DNA from 2 places in the Staphylococcus sp. NRL 16/872 genome. Region 1 is predicted to be linked to the other one. Evidence: riboswitches for the same ligand, from Rfam matches in the RefSeq annotation. Region 1 holds a riboswitch; the other holds the start of a gene.
What was found. A riboswitch is a leader RNA that binds a small molecule or an ion and turns the genes downstream of it on or off. The one in region 1 is predicted to bind FMN.
Positions count from the first base shown of each region.

Region 2: linked by a shared signal. The riboswitch ahead of MT340_RS06960 (ECF transporter S component) and the one ahead of ribD (bifunctional diaminohydroxyphosphoribosylaminopyrimidine deaminase/5-amino-6-(5-phosphoribosylamino)uracil reductase RibD) in region 1 are both predicted to bind FMN.

Region 1 is NZ_CP119327.1:1,095,489-1,106,935, reverse strand. It holds gene MT340_RS05655 (alpha/beta fold hydrolase) at 204-1,031, opposite strand; gene MT340_RS05650 (proline dehydrogenase family protein) at 1,273-2,274, shown strand; gene ribH (6,7-dimethyl-8-ribityllumazine synthase) at 3,022-3,480, opposite strand; gene ribB (3,4-dihydroxy-2-butanone-4-phosphate synthase) at 3,494-4,675, opposite strand; gene MT340_RS05635 (riboflavin synthase) at 4,695-5,327, opposite strand; gene ribD (bifunctional diaminohydroxyphosphoribosylaminopyrimidine deaminase/5-amino-6-(5-phosphoribosylamino)uracil reductase RibD) at 5,335-6,378, opposite strand; FMN riboswitch at 6,516-6,653, opposite strand; gene MT340_RS05625 (FAD/NAD(P)-binding protein) at 6,809-8,293, opposite strand; gene sagB (peptidoglycan release complex glucosaminidase SagB) at 8,661-9,512, opposite strand; gene MT340_RS05615 (hypothetical protein) at 9,743-9,967, opposite strand; gene MT340_RS05610 (sigma-70 family RNA polymerase sigma factor) at 10,173-10,652, shown strand; gene MT340_RS05605 (competence protein ComK) at 10,654-11,100, shown strand; gene MT340_RS05600 (hypothetical protein) at 11,084-11,447, opposite strand, start outside.
Region 2 is NZ_CP119327.1:1,368,942-1,380,388, reverse strand. It holds gene MT340_RS06970 (helix-turn-helix domain-containing protein) at 1-648, opposite strand, end outside; gene MT340_RS06965 (ferredoxin) at 757-1,005, shown strand; gene MT340_RS06960 (ECF transporter S component) at 1,173-1,718, opposite strand; FMN riboswitch at 1,783-1,909, opposite strand; gene MT340_RS06955 (ATP-binding protein) at 2,234-3,988, opposite strand; gene MT340_RS06950 (response regulator) at 3,969-4,694, opposite strand; gene MT340_RS06945 (pseudouridine synthase) at 4,845-5,582, opposite strand; gene scpB (SMC-Scp complex subunit ScpB) at 5,579-6,118, opposite strand; gene MT340_RS06935 (segregation and condensation protein A) at 6,111-6,842, opposite strand; gene MT340_RS06930 (DUF309 domain-containing protein) at 6,937-7,443, shown strand; gene xerD (site-specific tyrosine recombinase XerD) at 7,474-8,361, opposite strand; gene fur (ferric iron uptake transcriptional regulator) at 8,454-8,900, opposite strand; gene MT340_RS06915 (NUDIX domain-containing protein) at 9,005-9,547, opposite strand; gene MT340_RS06910 (aldo/keto reductase) at 9,629-10,543, shown strand; gene MT340_RS06905 (hypothetical protein) at 10,958-11,447, shown strand, end outside.

The DNA of each region.
Region 1 (11,447 bases):
ATATAAAACTACAAACTTTTAAACATGCAATTACAATAAAAATTTATAAATTTATCCAAATAAAATATACCAATTCTTTAAATTTTAATCAACTTTCCCGAGAAAGTTTTAATCATATAAAATATGAAAATCTATACAATAAAAAATCAGGAAACGCCTTCTTTGATATACAAAGTTTGGGTGTCCTGATTCTTAATAGTATTTTAAATTTCTTCAATCTCTTCTTCTTTAACTATAAATCCCATAGTATTCACGCTATTGTTTAAGAAAGTTAAGACATAACGCATCACTTGATCACGTTCTGGTTCATTATGGATCTCATGGTAAAGTCCTTTCCAAGCTTTAAAATAAAATTCAGTAGTTGGAAGTTGATGTTTAACTTCTATAATCGAGTGCAAATCTAATAACTTATCTTCTGTACCATACATTAATAATGTTGGAAGTGGTTTGATATCTTGAATATGTTGTAAAGTTTCTTTCATTGTTTCGATAATAATGTTATACCATTTATAAGTTACTTTTTTTAATATTAATCCATCTTGTTTAGCTTCTTCAATGACTTCATTATTACGTGTCAAATCATTATAATTAATGCCGAGTTTAAAACGAGCATCCTTAGAGCCTTTACCTATATTAGAAATAAACATATTTTTACGTGTCTTATTGTTTTTTTGTAATTCAAGCATTGGAGACAACAATAATATTCCTTCAATAGGGACCACAGTTTTTTCAAGGAGATTTAGCAAGATAAGTCCACCTAAACCTACCCCCATTACAAATGTAGGTATTTTATATTCATTTGCAATTCTAATCCATTCTAAGACACTCTCATGATAAACATTAAAACTTTTTAAATGTCCCTTATTTATGCGAGAAGTTTGTCCTTGACCAGGCAGATCTCCCATAATAACATGATAGCCATTACGTCTTAACATTGTAATAACGTAAGCATAACGTCCGGTATGCTCAAGAATATTATGAACTATGACTACTACGCCTTTCGCGTCTTGTTCAGTTTCCCACTTCCACATATCTATTAATCCTTTCATACTTAAATTCCAACATTAATATTATATCAGATAATTCATTAGGATTGGAGTTTACTAGCAATCATTGAAGTAACTTTAATTTAAACAATTTTGTTATTAAATTAAATAAGTGTATTTATACATTATAAAAACTATTCTGATAATTGAAAACGCTTTCTTGACAACGTATTTCATGCTAAACTATATATAAGTAAACGATTTGTGTGTAATGGAGGAATTATAAATGTCACTTTTCAAAGATTTTTTTATCGCTTTATCTAACAGCACATATTTAAATGAAACAGCAAAAAGAATTGGACCTCGCATGGGCGCGGATAAAGTCGTTGCAGGCAATACTATTGAACAACTTATTGATACAATTGAAAGATTAAATGACAAAAATATCGAAGTTACTGTAGATAACTTAGGAGAATTTGTGGGTACAGAAGCTGAAGCAACTCAAGCTAAAAATGAAATTCTTGAAGTTATGCAAGCAGTTAAAGATTATAATGTTGACGCTCACATGTCTGTTAAAATAAGTTCATTAGGCGCAGAATTTGATTTAGATTTAGCTTATGAAAATTTAAGAGAAATCCTTTTAAAAGCAGACGAATTTGATAAAATGCATATCAATATTGATACTGAAAAATATCAAAGCTTACAACAAATTATCGAAGTTCTTGATAGATTAAAAGGTGAATTTAAAAATGTAGGTACAGTGATTCAAGCATACTTATATGATGCTAGTGATTTACTTGATAAATATCCTGACTTACGTCTACGATTGGTTAAAGGTGCATATAAAGAAGAAGCAAACATTGCATATCAAACTAAAGAAGAAATTGATGCGAATTATATTAGACTTATTGAAAAACGTTTACTTAATGCTAAAAACTTCACATCTATCGCTACGCATGATGATAAAATTATCAATCACGTTAAACAATTTGCAAAAGATCATCATATTGATAAGGATAATTTTGAATTCCAAATGTTATATGGTTTCCGCAGTGAATTAGCTGAAGAAATTGCTAGAGAAGGCTATCATTTCACTGAGTATGTACCATATGGTAATGACTGGTTTGCTTACTTCATGCGTCGCCTTGCAGAACGCCCACAAAACTTAGCATTGGCATATCAAGAATTTGTTTCAACAGAAACATTGAAAAAAGTCGGTCTAGCTAGTGCAATTGGAATTGGAAGCTTAGCTATCTTTTCAGGAGCTACCAAACTACTAAGAAAATAAATGGGTGAATGAAGATTAAGAATTGAAATAGATATTCTAAAATAGAGTGAATACATAAGGCACTTCGTTGATTTAATAATATTCATTAAATCGAACGAAGTGCCCTATTTTTTTAATATTTAATTATAAAATATAAATGAACGTAAATGTTCATACACTTACGTAAGTAGTTCTAAGATGAATAACGAATGGGTTGCGCGCGGGGCCCCAGCACAAAGACTTTCGCATAGAAAGTCTACAAACAAAGCAAGCTGGGGAAGGAACGTAAGTGTTCTAACACTTGCGTAAGTCGTTCTAAGATAGATAACGAAGTGTAGTTGTGAAGACTCCTATGCTAATTATTAATGAACATAAGTGCTATAGCACATAGGTAAGTAGTTCTAAAATGGATAATGGAACGTAGTTGAGCGCGGGGCCCCAGCAAAGAGACTTTCGCATAGAAAGTCTACAAACAAAGCAAGCTGGGGAAGGAACGTAAGTGTTCAAACACTTACGTAAGAAGTTCTAAGATGAATAACGAATGATGTTGCGCGACTCTTGGCGGAAAAGAAAGAGCTTAAGACTACAGGCTTAAGCCTTTCTCGCAAGAAAGCGTCGCAACAAAATGAGTAACATTCATCTAAGAACTACTTTACAAGACCAAGGCTCGACCCAGCCCCCTAGGCAAGCGTCTCAACTTAAGTGTAATGTCAATCCATTTAAGAACTGCTTTACAAGACTACAGGCTTAAGCCTTTCTCGCAAGTACTTAAAATTGTTTAAGTAAGTTAGCCATTTCAATTGCACTAACCGCCGCTTCAGCACCTTTATTACCCGCTTTAGTACCTGCACGTTCAACAGCTTGTTCAATACTTTCTGTTGTTAATATACCAAAAATAACTGGCGTGTCAGTAACATCATTCGCTTTAGATACGCCTTTAGCCACTTCGTTACATACATAGTCATAATGTGATGTAGCGCCTCTAATTACACAACCAAGTGTAATAACAGCATCATATTCACCTTTTTGAGCTAATTTTTTAGCTACTAAAGGTATTTCAAATGCACCTGGTACATAAGCCACGTCGATATTATTTTCATCCACCCCGTGTCTAATTAATGTATCTTGTGCACCATCCAAAAGACGACCTGTAATAAAATCATTAAATCTACTAACTACTACCGCAATTTTTAAATCTGTACCTACTAATTTACCTTCAAAGTTCATGTTAAATCTCCTCCTAAATTAAATGTCCCATTTTAAGTTTTTTCGTTGTCATATAATCGTGATTATGTGCTGTTTCCGGAACTATAATTTCCGTACGATCAGCTACTTTAATCCCATACTCTTCTAATCCTTCAAATTTCTTAGGATTGTTACTTAACAAATTAACTTGTTGTACATTAAAATAATTAAGAATACGAGCTGCAATATGATAATCGCGTAAATCTTCATCGAAGCCTAATGCTAAATTGGCAGTTACTGTATCATGACCACGTTCAATTAATTCATAAGCTCGTAATTTATTAATCAAGCCAATCCCTCTTCCTTCTTGAGGAAGATAAATAATTAAACCACCATGTTCATTAATGTAATTCATAGCCGCTTCTAATTGCGCACCACAATCACATCGCTGACTATGGAAGATATCTCCCGTTAAACAAGCAGAATGAATTCTTACATTTTCAGTACTACGTGGTTCTCCTTTCGCAAGAACAACGATTTCTTCATCAGTTAATGAAGATTGAAAACCATACATCTCGAAGTCGCCATTATCTGTTGGCATATTAACACGTGCTTTTAGTTCCACATCATTCGCTCTTTTTTTACGATATTCAATTAAACTTTGAATTGTAATCATTTTTAATTGATGCTTCTCCTTGAACGCTACTAAGTCTTGACCCTTCGCCATAGTGCCATCGTCGTTCATAATCTCACAGATAACACCTGCTGGTTGCGCACCAGTTAAAATAGCTAAATCTACAGCCGCTTCTGTATGGCCCATTCTTTCTAATACACCATTATCTTTAGCAATTAGTGGAAAAAGATGACCAGGTCTGTTAAAACTTTCCGGTGTAGATTCTGGATTAATTAAAGCGCGTGCAGTAGCCATGCGATCAAATGCGCTGATACCTGTTGATGTTGAGACATGGTCCACACTTACAGTAAAGTTCGTTCCATAATCATCAGTGTTATTTTTAACCATTGATACAAGATTTAAACGATTCGCAATTTCTTTACTTATAGGTGCACATATTAACCCTCGGCCATGTTGTGCCATGAAATTAATCGTATCATCTTCCATCCATTCAGTAACTGCAATTAAGTCGCCTTCATTTTCACGATCTTCATCATCTACCACGATAATACTTTTACCATGTTTTAAAGCTTCAAGTGCTACATTGATGTCATCAAACTTCATATTATGCCCTCCTAAACTCCTAAAAACCAAATGCTTTTAATTTATCAATTGTTAAATCCGAATCATTTGCTTTCACGATATTCTCTACATATTTGAAAAGTACATCTGTTTCTAAATGAACGTAATCGCCAATCTTTTTTGAGGAAAGAATTGTAGAACGTCTTGTTTCAGGAATTAAATGTATATCGAAACTATTACTATGCAAATCAAAAACTGTAAGACTAACACCATCAACTGTTATAGAACCTTGTTTCACCATTTGTTTGATAGTGTGCGGTGGGGCTTTAATATTCACGATACGTGAGTTAGGTGTTTCTTTTACATTCATAATCGTACCTACCTCATCTACATGACCTAAGACGAAATGTCCGCCAAAGCGTCCATTCCCTGCCATAGCACGTTCTAAATTCACTACGTCATTTAGTTTTATATTGGATAAATAGGTCTTGTTTTCAGTACCTTTAATCACTTGCACAGAAAAATAATTACTGTGAAAATCGATAACTGTTAAACATGCGCCATTGACACTAATCGAATCGCCGATATGCATATCTTCTAAAATGCGTTGACAGGCGATATCTAGCGTTTTAACAGATTGTTGCGTACGAATATTTTTTATAGTACCTATCTCTTCAACGATACCTGTAAACATTCTTAGTTCACTTCTTTCGCAATGTCATTTTAATATTTTGATGAATTAACTCTGTAGAAATAATTTCAAATTGAGTGGCTTCGTTTAAATCAATCACTTCATCTGTTTGATAGAATTGATATTGACCGGAACCACCTATTATTATCGGGGCATAATAAATAATAAGTTGATTAACATAATTAGTTTGGAGAAATTCTGAAGTAACACGAGGACCTGCCTCTACAAGTAGCTTTCCAACACCTTTATCATATATATCAGCTAAGATGTTTGCTAATTTGCATTCAGTTAATTTTATAATTTTAATATGTTCAGATGAACTACTAAGCGATTGATTTTCGGTATAAATCCAAATATCACTAAAGTTATCTTGAAACATTTGTTTTGAGAAATCGATCTCCCCACTTTTCGATAATACGATTCGAACTGGATGTTTGCCATCTTGAATTCGCGTTGTATATTGTGGGTTATCTGCTTCAACCGTTCCATTACCTGTTAACACAGCATCATGTGTATGTCTCAATTGATAAACATCTTGTTTCACATATTTATTCGTTATCCATTGGCTTTGACCATTATCTGTGGCTTGTTTGCCATCCAAAGATGTGGAAACTTTTACTGTAATTTCAGGAACTTTATTTTCTTTCGCTTTGAAAAAGTCTTTATAAAGAATCGTAGCTTCATCTGAAGGTTGATATTCAACTTCAATACCAGCCTCTTGTAAAATCTTGTCTCCTTCAGAAGGTAATGTAGTATCTTTAACTGCATAAATGACTTTACTTAGTCCAAATTCTATAATTTTATTTACACAAGGTGGCGTTGAACCATAATGTGTACAAGGCTCTAAAGAAATGTAAATGGTGCCGCCTTTTGCCTTTTCTTGCGCCATATCTAAAGCTTGAACTTCAGCATGTTTATCGCCTTGCTTGAGATGTGCACCAAGACCTACTATGCGACCATCATTTACTACCACTGAGCCTACTGGAGGATTAACTCCAGTTTGTCCGTCCACCATTTGTGCAAGTTGAATTGCATATTGCATATAATTACTCAAATTATCACCTCAATAAAAAAACTATGCCTAAAATCTTCATTCAGGCATAGGGAGTTACATGTATAGTTAAATAAGCTTACTACGATTAGTAAACTATCCATATTTAAATAAACGTCTATTCTATCAATAGCGCGTCTTCATTCTTTCTCCCATCCAGACTATTACTGTCGGCTCTAGATTCTCACTAGATCAGCCACCTGTACTTCTTAGCTACAAGCAGGTCGCAGGCTTAAATTACTGCCGGTTGGGAATCACACCCTGCCCCGAAAGAATTACTATGAAATTGTGATAACTTTAGAGTTAATGTAGTTAATTACTACACAATTAATCATACGCTTATTTTTAGAAAATTACAAACAAAGAAATACAGTAATATAGACGATTTAGTCACTAAATGTAGCCTTTTTCAACATTCGGTGTAACCCTATGTTTATTCATGATCAAATTCACTTTGAATTTCATACAGGTAATTCACAGAACTTACCGCTTGAGTGACAATCATTTTAACCCCATTACGTAATTTATTAACGCCATTTGTGACTTGTCCAATCGCAATCATATTATGCAATGTGCCATATCGTGGACTAATCACTTGATTGGTTTCTGGAATAATTTGAATACCACCCATAGGATGAGCCTGAACAATTTGACGATTCTCAAGATTTAATACAAGTTGATCATCTTCATCTAAATCTGATAAATGGGTTTTAGAACCAGTAGAATTAATCACTACATTATATTGATGTACTTTCGCTTCATCTTTAAATTTCAAATTAAATAAATTATCCTCATATTTAATATCTTCTAAGCCTTTTTTTATGATTAAAGACCCATCATTAATTAAATCAATAATTAAACGAGCTGTACGAGGAGGCATCGGATTAGAATTTAATTGAATTATTTTAGTAAAACGTTTATCAAATTCTTTTTGATCACTACGACTGAAACTATTCCATATCCAATTTAGGTTTTCTTTAACGTTTTCAATGATACTTTGAAAGACACCTAATTCATCAGGTCGATTTAAGTCGAATTGTAGATCTTTAATAGTATCGCCTGTTCTACGATGAACCATTTTATCTAACTTAACATCATATAAATCACATTCTAATTTAAATAATTCGAATGCTTTTTCAAGTGGTACATTCCCATAATGTTGTGTCTTAATTTCATTGAATTTTTCTTTCGTTAAATATTTAAAATCAATATCTATCATATTACCTCTTACGCTTGGTAAGTTAGCAGATCTACTTGTCATTGTTATTGGCAATTTAGCATGATGCGTAGCGACATAACGTACTACATCTAAACTCGCTAAGCCTGTGCCAATGATGGCAATACTATCTGTTTGTTCAACTTCATCTAATGTATGATATGTAGGATATGGTGTTTGTATGTATCCTTTCTTGCCTTTCAAATGATAGGGATCATGATAAGAGAATGTTCCAATTGTTAAGAAAATATAATCGTATTCTTTCCATTGCGTCATATCCTCAGACGTACAAACATAATATTTCAACGTCGTTTCATCGACATCAGAGTTAGTAAATATTTCATATACTTGTTTGTTAATAACATTCAAATTGTCATACATAGCTACGTAATCTGATAAATATGATTTCATATAATGACCGAAGACGAATCTTGGCAAATAGTTAGGGTTGTCAAATTTGAATTCATTCTGATTTTGATACCATTTCCAGAATTCTTCATCATCATCTAAATTTAAACTCATATTTTTTGTAGGCAAATTAATTAATAGTTGGCTACTATCGTTTTGAAAAGGTACGCCTTGTCCCATATTCACTTCATTATCATATACATCTACCTTTAACTTTTTAAAATCTTCATTTTTAACTAATTGTCGTAATACACTTACGCCAGCGGTTCCCATTCCAATTATTGCTACACGCATTTTTAACATCATCCTTCTGTCTATCTCATTTATATCATAATAGTATTATATCAATGCCCTTAAAAATATAGTCTTATTCAAGTATAGCCATTAATAATTACTTTTAACCATTATAAGATATGATAGAATCTATTTGAGGTGAATTAATATGAAATTTTTACTTAAAGTTGTCATCGTATTTGTTATTGCGTTCTCTTGGTTGAATAGAAAAAATAAAGCCGAATAATTCAACCTATTGATAACCCTTTCCGTCTTCATACTAAAATTATTTGGGAAGCAAGCTAAATAACTTTATGTGTTTTTCTACATTATAGAAAACCAGCGTACACAATCTTTAAAACCTTTGTGTACGCTGGTTAATTTTTTATTATTTTTGATGTTTCGTATCGTCTTTATATACATAAAGTTTAAAATATTTACCTTCTGTTTTCATTTCTTTATAGAAATCTGCGATAATTTCGGCATTATTTTCTGCCCATTTAATATCTGTCGCATATTGATGTTCGCCAGGATTTTTAGGATTCCATCTCATACTATAAAGTGTATTTTGGTCACTGTGTGATAAATAATGTTGGTGAATGAAATCCGCTCCACCTTTAATTGCTTTCTCAGGTGTATCCCAACCATGTTTTTTAGCGTATTCTGAACCTGTTTTAATAGGGTCTTCATCTAAAGCTCCAACACCGTAAAAGTTATAATACTTTTTACCGTCAATTTCAACACCTTTAGCTAAATCACTTTTGACAGAGCCTGTTTCTAATAATGCATGAGAAATTAAATATACTTCATTTACGTGTTTTTCTTTAGCGGCATTAACGAATGCATCCGTATGTTCTAATAAAGTAGGTCTATCAAATAACATACGTTTGATACGCTTTTCATCAATACCTTGATATTTTGATAAATCTAAAAATTGATATTTTTGTTTGTCATCCTCAATGAATTTACTACTATCCATTGCAGCTTTTATTTCACTTGCTGAAGCATCTCTCCAAGCATTATTACTTTTATTAGACACTTGTTGACTTGTATAATTATCGATTTGCTTTTCTGCAGCTTTATTTAATGTAACATTTAAATGCTCTACACTTTCTTCTTCATCAACATTTTTGAAAAAAATTTGATCAGAAATCATTGAAAAGAAGACGAAACCAGCTACCACTAAAACAATGAGCAACCCTACAAGTCCTATTATAGAGCCCTTCTTGTGCTTCGTCATATTCACACCTCTTAGGTCATTCTTGTAATCTTTAATAAACTATATCATGATAAAAAGTTTAACATTATTACTAAGGTTAAACAATTTTATAATTGCAATGTTACAAATTCATAAAATAACAGTAATCAAAATGAAACTTAACAAAATAAAAAGTAATGAAATAAGCGGAATTTCATTACTTGCATATCTATATTTAATTTATTTGCTATCTAGATTAAGAAATATAAAAATTATTTACTCTCATTGCGGTAATCCATCATAATGAAACTCGCAGCTTGTGATCTATTCTTATAATAATATTGGTTCAAATCAATTGTACCTTCAACTTCGCCATCACGATACATCATTTCATTAGTGAAATTGTTAATCATCACAAATTCAGAACGATCTCTAATAATATCTAAATCATCATTTCTCGCAAAGAAATGTTCAAGATTTAAATGTGCGTAATCCAACTTCATACCTCCCACTGATTAAATGTAGAATTTTATTCTAACAAACCTTTTAATGTAATAAATAGATAGTTTTTGTCATTCTATGTTTACTATTTAACACCTATTTTTTAAATTACGCAAATGATAATTCATGGTTGCTATATTAATATTTATTTATCCGGAAAATTAAGTTATGTACATAACAAAGGAGGTTAGCTCGAATACATTGAGTTTTGAAGAAATCTATACTAATCATTATAAAATTATTCATTATTTGTTAAAACAATACCATATAAAGTATAATTATGATGAATTTTACCAACTACTTTTAATTAAATTATGGCAATTGTCACTTGTCTATGATTCAAATTCTTCAATAAGTCTTAACTCTTTTCTTTATACCCGTCTGAAATTCTATCTTATCGACTTGTTTAGACGGGAAAAATTTAAACCTGAAACTGTCAATATTGATACCCCTATTATGAATTCTTCATTAAAATTTTCCCATTATCCTCAACTTTATAGTTGGCTCCAAGATGTTGAACACCTTCTTCTAGTCCATGAATATACATGGCTTTCATATTATGTAAAAGGTTATAAACAATATGAAATTGCTAAGTTAATGGGTGTCTCAACCACTACTATTAAAAAATATAAATCCTCAGCGTTTAATAAATTACAAACTTATTATCAAGTAGGTGTATAACATGCTACCACATAATTCATACAATTTATTATATATTCAAACTATGTCAGGTAGTTCGCTTAAGACAAAGTGTTGCTTTACGACCTATGACATGGTACTGCCTTTTCCAATAAAAAAGGTACTGATTTATTATTTAGAGCAATATCAACGTTCTTATTCACAGCAAGTAAAGTTAGCGAAACGTCTGTTGGCAATTAATAAATTAGTACCATTATATATTTCTAATAAAGTGATTCTCTTCCCAGTGAAGCAACAACGCGCTCCATTACAAGTTTATTTAAATGCACAAGCGATTGTAGGCTTAACGTCTAACAGCACTGGAACTATCGTAACGTTCGATAATTCAATTCAATTTAAAATTGACGAACCTTATACGTTGATCTATAAGAAATGGCAAGAAAGCCTATTATTATTTCATTTAGTACAAAAATCTACGACGTTTTATTAAATTTGTACTCTAACAATTTTTTAGTAAATAGCGCTGTCACCGATTTAATTAATAATAAACTGACTAAAGCTAATAGGATTGCACCTATTAAAATTAAAAGAACATTTATAACTGGCATAGCAACTTGAGGATTAACGAAATAATTTACTGCCGTTAAACTCGTGATAAATCCGGCTAAGAATAAACCTAATAACAATGCATAAATGATGACCATCACGATTAACATTATAAATAAACTCGTGCTTGAAGTACTTTTTTCTTTAAAAATATATTGTTTTAAAAAGGCGTTAGCAAAGGTAACTGGTTTATGATAATTATATTCATCATTTTTTTGATGATGCATAGTC
Region 2 (11,447 bases), 270 kb from region 1:
AGGTGGTAATATGATTAACTTAGAAAGTATTGGAAACTGTTCTTTTTGTTCTAGGGCATACATAAGTTCCACTAAATCATTTAGCTCTAACGTAAATAAATCAGTTATAGGCATATCTTCAATCAAACTCACTTGTTGACGCGTATACATTGGCTCATCATAACCTTGTAAGTAATAATGGATATAACATTGATTATTATTTTTAGTATAAATAAAGTGGAATAACTGACATAATTCATCTTGGAAATCGTTTATTAAATCATGTTTTACTATGTCTGAATATACCTGTTTAACTCGTTGTTGAACCCTTAACTGTTGTGAAATTGGTACAAAATTTAATTTGTTATTAATATACTGAGTTATTGATTGTACTAATAATTGAATACAGCTATAAGTACTAATTAAACTATCATATGTATATCGAGGATGAATTTTCAATTGAATATGGCTACTTTCATATTTTTGAATATATCGCTCAAAAGACGGATATTTTAATTTAGGAAAACTGTGATATAATGATAAAAGTTGTTGAGAACAAGCATCAAAAAATGTTTGATGCGATTTTTTTCCAGATAATATATTATAAATACTTTTATCAGTTTTATAATTAAATGTGTGTTTATACGCATATGAAAAGATATCGTACATAGGTGAATCCTCACTTTATGAAACTTGTAATTTTAAATTAAAATAATCGATGTCTAAATTAACATTTGTTATACTAGTGTAGCATTTTTATCAAAGGAGGCGAAGAAATTGGCAAAGTATACAATCGTTGATATGGATACCTGTATAGCTTGTGGTGCATGTGGCGCAGCAGCACCGGATATTTATGATTATGACGACGAAGGTATTGCTTTCGTAATCCTTGATGATAATCAAGGTACTGCAGAAGTACCAGAAGAATTATATGAAGATATGGAAGACGCTCTTGAAGGTTGTCCAACAGATTCAATTAAAATCGAAGAGGAACCATTTGATGGCGACGCATTAAAATTTGAATAGTAAATTTAAATTAATTATATCATTAAACCATAGATGACCGACAAAGTTTTATACTTTGTCGGCTTTTTATATATAGACACTTCTTTAACATGATTTAAAAAGCTGGAACTGTATTAGTTCCAGCTTTTCTATCGACAAACTTATATAAATTATCGTCAATTTGTATTCTATTGAAGTACTCTCTTTAAACGTTTATATAAAAGCATAAAAATAACTGAAATGATAACCCCTTTAATGATGTTAAAAGGAATGATTCCAGATAAAATTATAATTTTTAAATTTGTGAAAACATCGCCTAAGTTAAAAATCATGCCATATAATGGTATCAAGACAAAGTAATTTAAGATACTTAGAACAAATGTCATAACAATCGTACCTACAGTTAGACCAATAACTAAAGAGCGAGTAGAGTGACGATATTTTTTCTTACTCACATAGTAAGCAGATAATAAGAAACTCACACCAGCTAGGAAGTTGGCAATAGGACCTACCGGATCTGCCATATTAAAAATGAAATTTAGTATATTTTTTACTAAGGCTACTATGACACCCGCTAGTGGTCCAAACGTAAAAGTAGCTAATAGTGTAGGTACATCACTAAAGTCTAATGTTAAGTATGGTGGTAAAAATGGCAATGGAAATTTTATAAATGTTAATAAAAAAGCGATTGCACTTAGCATACTTATAGTAATAAGACGTTTATTTTGTTGCATATTCAATTTTCTCCTTCCATTCATCTTACATAGAATAGGAGGATAATTTTGCGCAACAAAAAACCTCCATCTTCTCCCATCCAGACTATACTGTCGGCTTCAGATTTACACTGAATCAGCCACTTCAATGAAGCGGGTCGCAGGCTTAATTTACTGCCGGTTGGGACTTTCACCCTACCCCGAAGATGAATTTCATAATTTATTAATTTAAATTAAATATTACAATAAAGAAAAACTTTGTGCAATACACTTGCTCACTTCAAATTTAAACCCAATTGAGAGTGAAACAGAAATCTTTATTTAATAAAAAGATTTCATAGCCTAACCTCCACTCGCTTTGTCTGTATATTTTCTTTTCGAAAGTTTTTATGTTTGGACTTATTAGCTGAAAAGGATGACTAGATTTAAAAATTCTTGATTTAAGCACAATTTCAATACAGTTAGTTACTGCTAAAATGTGTAATGAGCCTATTACATTTAATAATGTAATAGGCTCATTTGAGTAAAATTAACGTTTATTTAGGTTTTGGTAATTTAATAACAAAGGTAGTTCCTTCACCTAATTTACTTTCTACTGAAATAGTACCACCATGTTCTTCAATAATCATTTTACAAATAAACAGTCCTAAACCAGTACCTTGTTTACCACGTGTTCTTGAAGCTTCTACTTTATAAAATCTATCAAATACTAAGTCAAGGTGTTCAGGTGCGATACCACTACCTGTATCATTTACATTTAATATTTGATAATTATCATCTACCGAAGATGTGATATTAATTTTGTCACCTGGTTTAGTGTAACGAGTGGCATTGTCAATTAAATTAGTTAGTACTTGATCGATACGATCTGCATCGTATTCCCACGGTTCTTCATCAATGGACGGGAGTAAATCCATGTGGATTTCTAAATCTTGGGCTTGTTGTCGATATTTCATTTGTATTTTGGATAATAAGGGTGTAATAGGTTGTATTTCTTTATTAACTGTTAAACCTTCAGCATCCATACGTGCTACATTAAGCAGTTCATTAACTAGACGGTTAAGTCGTTTTGTTTCATCTAAGACAATTGAGAGAGAGTCTCTAATTTCATCAGGTTCTGTTACAATACCATCTACAATTGACTCCGTATAACCTTGTAATAATGAAATAGGTGTACGTAATTCGTGTGATACATTGGCAATAAAATCTTTTTTCAGTTGGTCAAGATTATGTTCATTTGTCATATCTCTAATGATAACTACAATTCCACTGCGTCCATCTTGTTGAATACGTCGAATATAGCTCATAATAAACACATAAAATTTACCATTAAATTCATATTCTTGGAATTCAGTTGTTTTAGATGCAAATGTAGTTTCAATCTGTTTTTCAATATTATGGTGTGTCGTTTGATCAATAGTTGGGATAATATCATCTGCCATTTTATTAGATAATATAATTTCTCTATTATCGTTTAAGCCCAATACGCCCTCTACCATAGAATTAATTAAGCTATCGCGAATATTTCTTTGAGTTGAAATTGCTTCTACATGTTTACGTATTTGATAACTCATTTGATTAAAAGTACGTGATAATTCTCCAATTTCATCCTTAGTTGAAACAGTTGTTTTTTGAGAATAATCTCCCTTTGATACATTAAATGCTTGAGTACGAAGTTGTCGTAAAGGTTTAGTTATTTTATTAGATAAAAAGAAAGCAAATACGGTTGAAATTGCTAAGAAAATAATAGCAGTAATTAATATAATAATGGTAATTGCATTATTGGTGTCTTCAATTGATTTTAAATCTTGATAAATAAAAACACCGCTATACTTAGAGTTACTATGACTTTGTGATTGCATAGGATAACCTAATAGTATATATGATCGAGAGTTTCCATTATCGTTTATTGTTACATTTTGAGTAGCTGATTCACCTTTAGTAAACACTTGATAGAAATGACTATTATTATGGATTTCTTGTAACATTTTATTTTTAAGTGGTGTGTTTGAAGTTTTTGGTTTCATATCTTTATCAGCCATAAAAATTACGCCACCAGATCCATCGATAAGTTGCTGGCTATGTTTAATGGCTAATTGTTTATTATCTGCTTGCTCAACTAAATGGCTGATTTTAGAAGCATCTGATCTGATTTCATTCTCCGTTTGTTGTGTATAGTAATATTGTATAAATGTGATTAAGGCTGCACTTAATAAAATTAAAACTGTCGTCACTATAAAAATAATAGTTAACCACAGTTTTATTACTACACTATTTAGTCGGTTCGTCACTTGTTTTTACCTCAAATTTATAACCAACACCCCAAACAGTTTGAATCATTTGAGCAGCATCTGCAGAAACGCGATTTAATTTTTCTCTTAAGCGTTTTACATGAGTATCAACAGTTCTTAAATCTCCATAAAATTCATAGTGCCAAACCTCTTTAAGAAGTTGTTCACGATCAAATACTTTATTAGGTGTTTTAGCCAAGTAGATAAGCAATTCATATTCTTTAGGCGTCAAATTAACTTGTTGGTTATCAGCTAATACACGATGAGCGTCATTATCAATAATTAAGTGATTAAATTCAATAATATCTCTTGCGTGAGGTTCACTTTGTTCTGGTTTTGAAGATTGAGTTCTACGTAATAGGGCTTTAACTCTTAAAACAACTTCTCTCGGTGAAAATGGTTTAACAATATAATCATCTGCACCTGATTCAAAACCTTCCACTCTATTCGTTTCTTCTCCTTTAGCTGTAAGCATTATAATAGGTGTATCTTTATGCTCACGCAATTTAGATGCCATTTCAATTCCATCCATTTCTGGAAGCATCAAGTCCAATAGAATGCACGCATAGTCATTTTCCATGGCAAGGTTATAAGCCTCTTTACCATCACTTGCTTCATGGATAGTAAACGATTCTCTTTCTAAATAGAGTTTTAATAATCTTCTAATTCTATCTTCATCGTCTACAATTAAAATTTCATTCGTCATTTTGCTCTCTACCTCCTACACATGCTCTTACTCTATATATTATAGCACATAGCACTGTTCAAATCTCTAGTTAGTGGTTATATTGTGAAAAAAATATCAAATGAAATTTTGTGTAATTAATTTCATTTGATATTTGAATTAGAAATAATTTTATTTTCCGTTTTCAGCCATATGTCTTAGAACTTTTACTTCATGAGGAGATAAAACTCTACCCTCACCTGCATTTAAACCTTTTAGATTTAAATTACCAAACTCGATTCTGGTTAATTTATCAACTTTATGACCGAAATGCTCAAACATGCGTCTTACTTGTCTGTTACGTCCTTCGCTAATAGTAATTTCTACAAGTGTCGTATTTTTCTCTTTATCTTGTTTTTTGACTTTAACTTGTGCTGGTTGTGTGAAGCCGTCTTCAAGTTCAATACCGTGCTCCAATGCTTTTACTTCTTCGCGCATAAGGTAACCTTTTAACTTAGCTACATATTTTTTTTGAATATGATATCTCGGATGAGTCATTAAGTTAGTGAATTCCCCATCATTCGTTAACAGTAATAATCCAGATGTATCATAATCTAAGCGTCCAACTGGATAAATACGTGTTTCTAAGTCATCGAAGTAATCAGTTACTACTGTACGTCCTCTATCATCTGAAACGCTTGTAATAACTTGAGTTGGTTTATAAAATAAAATATACATTTTATCTTCTTGTTCAATTTTAATGCCTTCAACCTCTACTGTATCTGATGGTTTCACTTTTGTACCAAGCTCAGTTACTACTTCCCCATTTACTTTTACTTTTCCATCAGCAATTAAAGTTTCAGCTTTTCTGCGTGACGTATAACCACTATTAGCAATTCTTTTTTGTAATCTTTCTAATTCTTTGCTCATTTTGAGTCTCCTTTTTGATTTACAAGGTTACTGAAGAAATCTTCCATTTCTTCTTCATCTTCCTCAGTAGTTGGTAAATCTTCAATTTTTTCAAGTCCAAATACATTTAAAAATAAATCAGTCGTATTTAAAAGATGGCTTCGCGATTGTTCATTGTCTTTAGCTTCTATTAACCCGCGTGCGATAAGAGTACGAACAGCACCATCTGAATTGATTCCTCTAATTAATTCTATATCGCTTCTAGTTAAAGGTTGATTATAAGCAATAATAGATAAAGTTTCCATAGCAGCTTGAGAAAGTTTCATATTAGATTTCTGTTCAACCAACTGTTCTATATATGAAGCAGCTTCTTTTTTTGAAGTTAAAATATAAATATTTCCATATTTTTGGATAGCAAGTCCTTCTGAATGAAATGACTCAATAAGATTGGATAAAGCATTTAAATCGATATCCAGAATTTCAGCTAACTGAGAAGCTTCAAGGCCTTCATCGCCTGCCGTATATAATAATGCTTCTAAAATTCCTATATTACCCAATATTGAAATTCACTCCTCTAATGATGTTAATGTCGTCAAAACTTTTAGTTTGCTCTATATTGATTAAACCAGCTTTTGACATTTCTAAAATAGCTAAAAAATGTGTCACTACATGTTCGATAGGCTCATGAAATGTAAATAAGCTAAAGAAATTTAATGAAGCTTTACTTTGTAATTGCTGTGATACTTTTTCAGTAGCTTGTTGTATTGTGAAAGACTCTTTTGTAATTTCCACTGTTTTTGGTGTATTCAAAGCCACTCTACTTTTAACACGTTGATAAGCAACAATTAAATCTGTTAAATCTATCGTTTGGTTACTGTCCCAAGTAGTATCTTTTTCAAGATGAGATAAATCGGTAGGATGTTTTGTAAAGTATAATTCACGTTCTTCTTTTTTATCATTTAATAACATCGTATATTCTTTATAATTTTGATATTCAATTAATCTTCCTACTAAGTCTTCACGTGGGTCCTCTTCTAACTCATCTACTGTTTCATGTTGAGGTAACAGTAACTTACTTTTAATCATTAAGAGTTCTGAAGCCATAACTAAATATTCACTTGCTACATTGATTTCTAACTGTTTCATTGCATGTACATACTGCATATATTGTTCAGTCAAAGCTTTCATCGGTATATCATAAATATCAATTTCGTACTTTTGTATTAAATGTAATAATAAATCTAGAGGGCCATTAAAGGCATCTAACTTAACTTCATACATAATTATCGTCCTTATATTAATTCTCTGTCGTGCATAATTTACTAAAGTATTATAGCATGAATATCATAAACATTTAAATTGAGGTTGAAGTAGAATGGAACACGCATTAATTGATTTTTATTATCAATTTCATAAGCATCAACATTATTTTTTATGTCATGATATTTTAGAAGATGCTTGGAAAGCTAATCCTTATTTTTCTAAAAATGAAGCAATTGTAAGCCTTATATTGTTTACTACTGCTATGTATCATTATAGAAGAGAGAATTATATTGGAGCATTAAAAAGTTGTAAAAAAGCATTAATCACATTTCAAAATGCTAAAGATAAATCTAGTGTTGGTTTACAGGAAGAAAAATATGAAGCATTATTAAATACTCAAATTGAAAAGATTGCACAACATGAACAATTTACTCCTATAAAGTTACCTATTAACAAGCAATTTGAAAATAAAATCTATACTGAAATGCCAGATTATGAATTTAATGAATTTGTAGTCAAAGATGATTACATCGTACATCACCACTTGCGGAGAGATCGCAGTGAAGTAATTGCTGCTAGACAACATGCGATTTTAAATAAAAAAAATAAAGAAATATAAATGCATTATACTTCTTTATCATTACAATATTTAAGCTCTTGGATGAAACTGGTTATACATTTGACGTATTTGAGATTTAGAAACGTGCGTATAAAGTTGAGTTGTAGAAATATCAGAGTGTCCTAACATTTCTTGTACCGCACGTAAATCAGCCCCATTTTCAAGTAAATGTGTAGCAAATGAATGACGAAGTGTGTGAGGCGTCAACGTTTTATTGATGTTAGCTTTTAAACCATATTGTTTAATCATTTTCCAAATACCTTGGCGTGTCAAAGGTCGGCCATGCATATTAAGAAATAATACATTAGTCATTGTCTTTTTGAATAATTGAGGACGTACTTTTTCTAAATAAGTATCTAAGAATTCAATTACTGTATCTCCTAAAGGTATAATTCTTTCTTTATGCCCTTTCCCGAAGACTTTAACAAATCCCATTATTAAATTGATGTCTTCAATTTCTATATTGATTAATTCTGATACACGCATACCTGTGGCATATAAAAGTTCTAAAATTGTACGGTCACGATAACCATTATTTTTATTTAAATCAGGTGTTTCAAGAAGTTGCTCTACTTCCTTTACTTCTAATACATCAGGTAGTTTTTTCTCGTACTTAGGTGTTTCAATCAATACAGTTGGATCTTTAGCTGCATATTTTTCACGTAATGCAAATTGGTGAAAACTGCGAATGGTTGAGATAAAACGAGCAATTGATTTTGATGACGCACCTTCGTCAATAAAATGGCCGAGACATTCTTGAATTACTTGTCGGTCAATAAAATCGATATGGGCAATTTTATGCTCTTTCATATAAGCATCGTATTTAGCTAAGTCTCTTCTATAGGCACCGATTGTATTCTCACTTAATCCTTTTTCAATCTGTATAAATTTCAAATATTCTTCAATAATCGTATTCATATTTCCACCTTCATTTATATAGAAAAATGGAGTGAAACAAATTCTATGTGCTTGTTTCACTCCGACGTTTAAATTCGCTCAAATTAACTAAATTATTTCCCTTTAGCTTGACATTCAGCACAAACGCCATGAAATGTTAATCTATGGTCTAAAATTCTGAAATTATATTCTGATTCAACACGTTCTTCTACTTGAGGTAGTAAGTCTTCGTGAATTTCATCTACTTTACCACATTCCATACATACAAGATGATGATGAAAATGTTTGGCACCTTCTTTTCTCAAATCAAAACGTGCTACGCCATCTCCAAAATTAATTTTGTCTACCACTTTTAATTCTGCTAATAACTCTAATGTTCTATATACAGTGGCTAATCCAATTTCAGGTGCTTTGTCTTTAACTTTTAAGTAGACATCTTCAGCACTAAGATGATCTTTTTCATTTTCAATTAGAACACGAACCGTTGCCTCACGTTGAGGTGTTAATTTGTAAGATGATTGTTGTAATTGTTGTTTTACTCTGTTTAATCGTTCTTCCATGGGAGCGACACTCCTCTATTAATAATTATAATCATTTTAAAGTGATAATATCTCACTTACTAAATTAACAATATTCTCAATAAAAGGCAAGTTTAAAATGGATGTTATTTAGAATGATTATAATTTAATAATATATACTGTAAGCCAATGATTGTTTTGGCATCTTCGATTTCGTCGCTGTCAAGTAGATCTTTGATTTTATCAATTGGTACTTTGTGAAGTTCTACAAATTCATCATCATCTAAGTTCATTTCTCCTTCACTTAAGTTATCTGAGAAATAAATTGATAATTTTTCATTAGAAAAGCCGGGTGATCCATACATATGAGTAATAAACTCTAAATCATTAGCAATATATCCTGTTTCTTCTTCCAGTTCACGTTTAGCTGCTTCTTCCCTTTCTTCATCTTCTTCTAGTTTGCCAGCTGGAATTTCGAGTAATGGTTTTTCGATAGGTTTTCGGTATTGTTTGACTAAGAGTACTTCATTTTCAGGAGTAATCGCACAAACAGCTACTGCACCATTATGGTTAACAATCTCCCTCTTAGATGTTTTACCATCTGGTAGTTCTACATCATGAATTTCTAAATCAATAATTTTACCATTATAAATCACGGTTCTATCAAAAGTTTTTTCATTAAATTCCATTATATTCACGTCCCTTTTAATTCTTTATATAAATTGATAAGATGAATGCGTTACTTAAAGTGTATCGAAAGGAGATTGGACATGCAAAAGAATATATTAAAAAGCGGCATAGAAATTTCGGAGTTAGGTTTAGGATGTATGAGTTTAGGTACAAATTATCGAGAAGCGGAACCAATTATTGAGAGTGCTATTGACGAAGGTATCACTTATTTCGATACTGCTGACATTTATGATCGTGGTGTAAATGAAGAGATTGTTGGAAAAGCTTTAAAAAAATATCAAGATAGAGAAGATATTGTGATTGGTACCAAAGTTGGAAACCGCCCTCTTGAAGATGGCAGTACAACATGGGATCCTTCTAAAAAATATATTAAAGAAAGCGTTAAAGGCTCTTTACAGCGTCTTGGATTAGATCATTTAGATTTATACCAATTACATGGTGGAACGATTGATGATCCCCTTGATGAAACAATTAGCGCATTTAATGAACTTAAACAAGAAGGTATTATTAGAGCTTATGGTATTTCTTCAATACGTCCAAATGTTATTGATTATTATTTAAAACACAGCGAAATTGAAACAATTATGTCTCAATTTAATTTAATTGATAATCGTCCAGAAAAGTTATTAAATGATATCCATGCTCAACATGTAAAAGTATTAGCGCGGGGTCCTGTTTTTAAAGGATTACTTACTTCTAAAAGTGTGGACATTTTAGATGAAAAGTTTAAAGAAGGTATATTTGATTATGATTATCACGAATTAGGTGAGACGCTTGCTTCAATAAAAGAAATTGAAAGCAATTTAAGTGCCCTTTCTTTTGAATATCTAACTTCTCACGATGCACTTGGTTCAATTATTGTTGGCGCTAGTTCTGTAGATCAATTGAAAGATAATGTTGAAAATTATAAAAAAACTGTCAGTCTTGATCGTATAAAAGCAGCACGTGAACGTGTGAAAAATCTAGAATATACCCAACATCTAAATACAAAGTAAAATAAATGAAAAATCGGAATAGCTCTTCGTTTACTACAAACGGCTATTCCGATTTTTTATTAGCATTATTATTATCTCCCTATTTCCCTACACTATAAATATTTCTAAAATATTGATGCGATAATACTTTGAATTATTTTAACAGTAACCGGTAAACAACCTAACTCTAAACTCATAACAACAGTTGCTTTAGTATTATTAGTATTTGGATGCATTTTTAAATAAAAATAAACATGTAATAAAAATTGATTCATTGAGTTCTGAGGTATGTTATGCCGAAGAACTTTTTTTACATATAAGTTTATAGAAAAATTTTAAAATATTATATTATTTTCAGACTATTTATAGTTATAATATAATTATTCAAATATTAACCTAAAATATTTCAAAACAATAGTCATAAGGAGATAGTAAATGAAAATTAAATACTTAGGAGTTTCAAGTTTGGCAATAAGTTTATTATTAACTGGTTGTAGTCAAGAAGCAGATAATAAGACTTCGAAGCAAGAACAAGTACAAAAGAAAGACAAGAAAGTAAGTAAAAGTGATGAAAACAAAGAAAAAGATAATGTATCTAAAAAAGAAAAAAGTAAAGCTTCACAAAATACTTCTGAGGTAAATAATTCTGAAATAAACACTTCTGAAGTGAATACTTCCCAAAATGTAAATGAAAAATCTACAAATGAATATCTTCCAAATAATAGTACAGCTAATACTGCAAACTACTCAAATAATAGACCAGAAACACAAGCTGAAGCCAATCAAAGATTACAAGAAGAAAGTCGTTCAGAACATAATGGTTTGAGTAATGCTGAATATGCTATGAAAATTTTTAACGAAGCATCTAATAAAGAAAACCCAAACCCTTATCAAGGAGCAACTAAAGGTAGTGATGGACATTATT